DNA from 2 places in the Ralstonia sp. GX3-BWBA genome. Region 2 is predicted to be linked to the other one. Evidence: predicted binding sites of a transcription regulator. Region 2 holds the regulator's gene; the other holds the start of a gene.
What was found. Region 2 encodes FliA, which starts transcription of late flagellar genes. Its sites were predicted from a motif close to CTAAAGTTTNNNNNNNNNNNGCCGNTA; they were not measured.
Positions count from the first base shown of each region.

Region 1: a site for FliA is predicted at 1,836-1,862, ahead of flgK (flagellar hook-associated protein FlgK). Genes of this name have one in related genera too.

Region 1 covers NZ_QMKS01000020.1:27,709-31,206, reverse strand. Annotated here, with positions in the region: gene flgK (flagellar hook-associated protein FlgK) at 1-1,783, opposite strand, end outside; gene flgJ (flagellar assembly peptidoglycan hydrolase FlgJ) at 1,899-2,984, opposite strand; gene DOD19_RS18915 (flagellar basal body P-ring protein FlgI) at 3,001-3,498, opposite strand, start outside.
Region 2 covers NZ_QMKS01000024.1:128,695-132,192, forward strand. Annotated here, with positions in the region: gene DOD19_RS23230 (nucleobase:cation symporter-2 family protein) at 1-1,256, opposite strand, end outside; gene DOD19_RS23235 (RNA polymerase sigma factor FliA) at 1,633-2,394, opposite strand; gene DOD19_RS23240 (MinD/ParA family protein) at 2,403-3,182, opposite strand; gene flhF (flagellar biosynthesis protein FlhF) at 3,196-3,498, opposite strand, start outside.

The DNA of each region.
Region 1 (3,498 bases), on a different contig from region 2:
TGGCCAGCAGCGCCTTCTGCGAGGTCAGGTTGGTGCTGGCCCGGTTGGCCTGCACACCCACCTGGGTGACGAGGTTGTTCCACGCCGTGCCGATCGACGTCGTGCCGCCGTCAAGCAGGTTGCTGTTGCGCAGCTTGGCCAGCGCGCTGGCGTTGCCGTTGTCGGTGCTGTTGGCGGTGTTGGCCGAAATGGTGAACGTGTCGCCATTGCCGGGCGAGCCCGAAAGCGTCATCTGCACGCCGTTGAACGCATACGTCGCGCCCTGCGTGTACGGCGCCGTGCCGCCCGTGTACGTGGTGGACGTGCCGCCCGCCGTGACCGTCACACTGCCCGGGAACCCCGACAGCGAGCCGCCGACGGCCGAGCTGTACGTCAGGTTGATTGGCGAGGTGAGCGGCGAACCGGCATACGTGCTGTCCACGCCCAACGACGACACCGTGGCACTGCCCGTGTTGTTGCTGCCCTGGTTGAGCACCACGGGCGAGGCCGCGGCCACGTTGTGGTAGTCGGTGGTGAGCGTCTGCATGGTGGCGGCCGCGTTGGCGGTCGGACGCACCAGGAAGGAATCGCCGCTGTTCATCGTGCCCGACAGGTTCAGCGTGACGCCGTCAATCGTGGTCGGCCAGCTCGACACCGTTACAGAGGCGGAGCCGTCCGGATAGTGCGAAACGGTGTAGGCGCCGCCCTGGTACTTGACCTGATAGTCGTAGCCTTGCCCCGCATTGGCGTTGGTGATGCTGGCAGTAAGCGTGCCGCTGCCGGTATTGTTGGTGCTGGGTGCAACGCTCGGGCTGGCCACGGAGAAGAGGTCCGTGCCCATCTTGCCGTTGGCGTCCATGCCGAGCTTGTTCTGCGCATTCACGTCGGCCGCCACGGCCGTGGCCAGGCGGCCCAGGCTGTTCTGCGCCGGAATGAGCGTGTTGCTGCGGAAGTCCATCAGGCCGCCCAGCGCACCGCCGCCGAGCTGGCTGTCGTCGATGTTGACCGTGCCGCCCGGGCTCTTGTACCCCACCGACAGTTGCGTCGGATCGTACTGCGATGGCACCGCCGTCAACTGGTAGCTCTGATTGCCCTGCACCAGCGCCTGGCCGTTGCCCACGTAGATGTTGAACTGGCCGTCGCCGGTCTGCACCACGCTCGCCTTGATCGACTGGTTGAGCGTCTGCACGAGCTGGTCGCGCTGGTCACGCAGGTCATTGGCCGGCTGGCCGGTCGACGCTTCCGCCTTGGAAATCTGATCATTCAACGAAGCGATCTGCTGCGCGGTGCCATTGACCGAGCTGATCTGCGTCTGCACCTGCGTATTGACCTGGTTGCTGAGCGAACTCAGCTGCCCGGCAATCGAATTGAAGCGGCTTTGCAGGCCCGCGGCCGCGTTCAGGAAAACCTGGCGAGCGGTGGTATCCGACGGCTTGGAGGCCAGGCCATCGGCGGCATTGAAGAAACTGGTGAGCGACGAAGTCAGGCCGCTGTTGCTGTCCGACATGTACTTGCTCAGGCCCGACACCAGGCTGTTGAGCTGGTCGGCCGCGCTGGTCGAAGCCTGGCCGCTTTGTACCTGCGCAGTCAGGAACTGGTCGTAGATACGCTTGACTGTCGTGACATTGGCGCCCTGACCGAGATAGCCCACGCCGGCGTACAGCGGAATGTTTTCCGTCTGCACGGCTTCCTGGCGTGAATAGCCGGGGGTGCTGGCGTTGGCAATGTTGTTGCCGGTCACTTGCAGGTTGATATCGGCAACCCGCAGGCCGGACGCGCCAATATTCAGAAGGGAGCTGCTCATAGTTGTCTCGGTGCGGGCAGCATGACGCCGCCGAAATAAGCTCTAGAAACAACATCGGCCGGACAAGCGCAAACTTGAGCCGGCCGTCGTCGCCAAAATATGCTTCTTGGATCACTCAAACGATCTGCTTGAGCACCGCCATGATCTTGTGGGCGTAGTTCGGATCGGTGGCGTAGCCCGCGCGCTGCAAGCCCTTGGCGAACGATGCCGCGTCGTTGCCGTTGCCGGCCGCCACAACGTTGCTGTAGCGCGGGTTGTTGGCCAGCAGGTTGGCGTAGTCCTTGAACGCCTCGGCATATGAGCTGTAGGCGCGGAATTTCTCCTGGACCTTATGGGCGACGCCGCCAATGTATTCGGTGGTCGTCACCGTGGCGGTCTTGCCGGCCCACGAGCCACCGGCCTTGATGCCGAACAGGTTGTGCGTGTTCGTGCCGTCCTTTGCCTTGATCTCGCGACGGCCCCAGCCGGATTCCAGCGCGGCATGGCCGATCATGAAGTTGGCCGGAATGCCGGTTTCCTGCGCGGCCTGCGATGCGTGGCCGATCAGCTTGTTGTAGAAGCTGGTCATGCGCTCGCCGCGCGGCTCAGACGCCACCGTCGACAGGTCAACGTCGGGCGGCGCGCTCGGGGTCTGCGCCTGCGCGTCCGCCTGCTTGCGCAGGGCGGCCAGTGCACGTTGCACGCGTTCTTCCAAGCCCGGGCGCGGCACAGTGCTGATGCCCGAACCGTCGTCTTCCGTGCCTGGCGCGACGGCCGCGGCCATGCTGTTGAGCGACGAGCGGGCGATGGCCTTGGCGGCATCGCTCGTGGAGCCGGCAGCACCTGGCAGCGCGGTATTGGTGGCCGTCGTGTTGGACAGGGTGGTGTTCACCTTGCCGCCCGCATCCGGGTTCACATGCGTGGCCTGACGCAGCATCTGCTTCAGAAGCTGGTCTGCCACGCCCACGCCGCGCGAGGCCATGGTCTGCGAAAGCTGCTGATCGAGCATCGACGTGTACATCTTGCTCGACGACGAATCGAGCGGCCCGTTCTGCGGCGTTGCATCGCGCATCTGCTTGAGCATCATGTTCACGAAGATCGCGTCGAACTGCTTGGCGACGGTCTTGGCGGCGCCGGTCGGGTCCGTACGCGCCGTTTGCTTGAGCGACTCGAAACCCTTGGAATCGAGCGCCAGGCGGCTGGTGAGGTCGGTTTGGTTCATCGTGGCCTCCCCAGCGTCAGATGATTTCCAGATCGGCGCGCAGCGCATTGGCCGCCTTCATCGCCTGCAGGATCGAGATCAGGTCTTGCGGGTTGGCGCCAATCGCGTTGATGGCCTTGACCACGTCCGCCAGATTGGTGCCGCCCTTCACGTTGATAAGGCTGCCGCCTTGCTGTTTGACCTCGATGTTCGAGCGCGCTGCGGCCACCGTCTGCCCTTGCGAGAACGGCGCCGGCTGGCTCACGACCGGATCTGTGCTGATGGTGACCGACAGGCTGCCGTGCGCCACCGCGCAGGGCTCGAGCTTGACGAGCTGGTTCATGACCACCGAACCCGTGCGGGCGTTGATCACCACACGTGCGGCGGCCAGCGCCGGCGTCACGTCAATGTTCTGCAGCTTGGCCAGGAAACCGACGCGGTCCGACGCCAGGGCCGGTGCGCGCACGTTGACCGTGCGGCCGTCCGCGGCTTGCGCCGTATCCGAGCCGAACTGCTTGTTGATGGCCGTGACGAT
Region 2 (3,498 bases):
ATGCCAAAGCCGACCGACACCGCGATGATCAGCAGGTTGTGGCGCTGCTGCTGGAAATCGACCATGCCCAGCATGCGGATGCCGGCAGCGGCCACCATGCCGAACATCACGATGCCCGCACCGCCCAGCACGTATTGCGGCACAGACGCCACCACGTAAGACAGCTTCGGAAACAGACCCAGCACGATCAGCAGCACCCCGCCGGCGGCCGCCACATAGCGCGAACGCACGCCCGTGATCGACACCAGCCCGATGTTCTGCGAGAACGACGTATGCGGGAACGTGTTGAACACACCCGCCACGACCGTCGCCAGGCCATCGGCACGCAGGCCGTTGGTCAACTCGTTGCGCGAGATCGGCTTGCCCACCACGTGCGACAGCGCGAGGAACATGCCGGTCGATTCCACCAGCGTGATCACGATCACGATGCACATCGAGATGATGGCCGACAGCTCGAACTTCGGCATACCGAAGTGGAACGGCGTCACCAGCGTCATCAGCGGCGCGGCGCTCGCATCAGCCAGCGACACTTTGCCAAATGCCGCCGCCACCAGCGTGCCCGTCACGATGCCAAGCAGCACCGCGATATTGCACAGCAGTGCGTTACCGAATTTGGTCAGCAGCAGAATCGTCACCAGCACCAGCGCTGCAATGGCCAGACCGAACGGATCGCCAAACGCCGGGTTCGGCACCATGTGGCGCGCGCCGTCGACCACCTGCGGAATCATCTGCTGACCGCCCGCGGCCCAGTTGATCCCCACGCTCAACAGCGAAAAACCGATCAGCATGATGACCGTGCCCGTTACCACGCGCGGGAACAGGCCCAGCAGCCGGCCCATGAGCGGCGCAATGGCAATGCCGAACACACCAGAAACGATGGACGCCCCGAAAATGCCGGGCAGCCCCATGCCGGGCTCCACGCCAATGGCAATCATGGGTGCAACCGCGGCAAACGTGACGCCCATCATCACCGGCAGGCGGATCCCGAAGATCAGGAAACCGAGCGATTGGATGAGCGTGCCGATCCCAGCCGCAAACAGATCGCAGTTGACCAGATACGACAGATCGCTCTTCGACAGGCCGAGCGCATTGCCGACAATCAGCGGCACGGCAATCGCACCGGCGTACATCACCAACAGGTGTTGCAAGCCCAGTGCGAACAGGCGGGGCAGCGGCAGACGCTCGTTGACGGGATCGGCAACGGCGTGAGCGATTGTCGACGAAGAAGGCGAGGGTTCGCCGGGGGATTGGCGCATTGTCTGTCTCCTGGGGCCGCCCCCGTGTCAATGCCGGGAGCGTGCTTTAGGCGGGTGCGGCGGATTCCATCCGCCTGCATTCATGCGGCGTGATGCCGCGTATTTGCCGGCATCTTGGAGGGGCGCCATTTTTCTGTCAACAATTACAACCGTTTTTTGTGTACATATTTTGCGTTCTGAAACGCGTGTGCGCCGTGATCAACCTGCCTCAAGCCTCCAAGCGCGCCTCGTGACCGGGGCCAAAGAAAAAGCGCGGCCGCGACATGAGTCGCTGGCCGCGCAGTAGAAATACCTGGCAGGTAAAGCTGGAACCAAGAGCCGCCATCAAACCCCGTGAAGCACAGGGTTGTGTCAGTGGCTCTCAGCCGACCTCAGATCAGGTCGGCGTCGGCAGCCATGCGCGATCGCGCAGGCGCGAGCGGATGCGGGCGATGGCCTGGCTGTGGATCTGGCACACGCGCGATTCCGACACGCCCATCACGGCGCCGATCTCGCGCAGGTTCAGATCCTGCTCGTAGTAGAGGCTCATCATGAGCTTTTCGCGCTCGGGCAGAGCCTCGATGGCAGCGACAACCGATTCGCGCAGGTCGTGGTCCAGCAGTTGGTCCAGCGGTGTGGCGTCGTTCTCGGGCGCGCGGTTCTCGATGAAGGCGTCGGCGTCTTCGCGGTCGAAATCTTCGTAATACAGCAGCTGGCTGCCCTGCAGGTCGACCAGTTGCTTCTGGTATTCGGCCAGCGACATGCCCAGCGCTACGGCAATCTCGGTTTCGGTGGGCGCGCGGCCCTTCTGCTGCTGCAGCTTCTGGATCGCCTGCTCGATCGTGCGCGCGTTGCGGCGCAGCCCGCGCGGCAGCCAGTCCGAGCCGCGCAGTTCGTCCAGGATCGCGCCGCGAATACGCTGGGCCGCGTAGAACTCGAACTGCACGCCCTGCGTTTCCTCATAGCGCGACAGCGCATCGAGCAAGCCCATCATGCCGGCCTGGATCAGGTCATCCAGCTCAACGCTGGCCGGCAGCTTGACCATCATCTGGTTGGCAATGCGACGTACCAGTGGTGCATACGTGGCCATCTCGTCGGACTTGGTCTTGCGACCGGTTGCGGTGTACATATCCATGCCTGCCTTTGACGCTTCGTTCATGCTGCGCCTCAATAAACCAATTCGGCCGCGCGTGCGGTGGCGCGGATCGTCGCAGTCGATGTGGACATTGACGTTGCTTGCGCCGATTCATCTGCCGGCTGTGCCGGAGCCCGCGCCGACATGACCACCCGCGACGGCGCACTGCCATCACCGGCTTGGGCCTCGGCGCTGGCCCAGCTCAACATTTCTTCGGCAAGCTGGCGGAAGGCCATGGCCGAAGGCGATGCGGGAAACGCGCTCGCCACGGGCTTGCCGAGCGAGAGCGCAAGTTCTACGTGCCGGTCCTCAGGGAGGTAGCCAGCGAAATCGATACGGGTGTTCAGGTACTGGCCCACGGTGTTGGCCAGGTTGCCGAACACGCGCACGGCGGAATCCACCGAATGCGCGCCGCACACCACGGTGCGGATGCCAGCGCTGCCTTGCAGCACGGCGGTTTTCTTGAGCAGCGTGTACGCGCTCTTGATGCCTTCCGGACCATCGGAGAAGGTCAGCAGCACGTCGTCGCAGGCTTCAGCAACGGTGCACAGCGCCCGGGTGCCGAAATGCGCGGCCACCAGCGTCACATCCGCCGTCTCGTCGTGCTGCTCGAGCACGCCGGCCATGGCCAGCATGGTCTGGGCGTTCACCACGGCCGTGTCGCGGCCCATGGCGGACAGCGCGATGCGCAGGTTGTCGACAAAATCATCGACCTGCTCTTCCGCACCGATCACCAGCACACGGCGGGAAGCGGCATGACCGAGCATGCGCCGCAGCCCTGCGGCTTGATCCTTGGCGAATGGCGTCGTCATGGTCGCCCCCTTGTCAGGCGAAATCGAAAGCGGCCAGGCCAGGTTCGCGGTTGCGCGCAGCGCCTTGCGCCACGAGCAACGATTCGTCCGAATCCAGCGTGAACGACGACTGCTCCGCACCGGCCCGGAACGAGCGGTGGATCAGCAGCTTCTTGTTCGGCACCGCAATGTCTTCCGGCACACGCTGGCCGTACGACACGTAGTGCAGCGGCAGGCGGCGGCGGATCATCACGTCCATCGCGTGGCCAACAGACGCAGCCTCGTCGATCTTGGTCAGGATGCAGCCGGCCAGGTTGGCGTCGCGGTAGGCACCCAC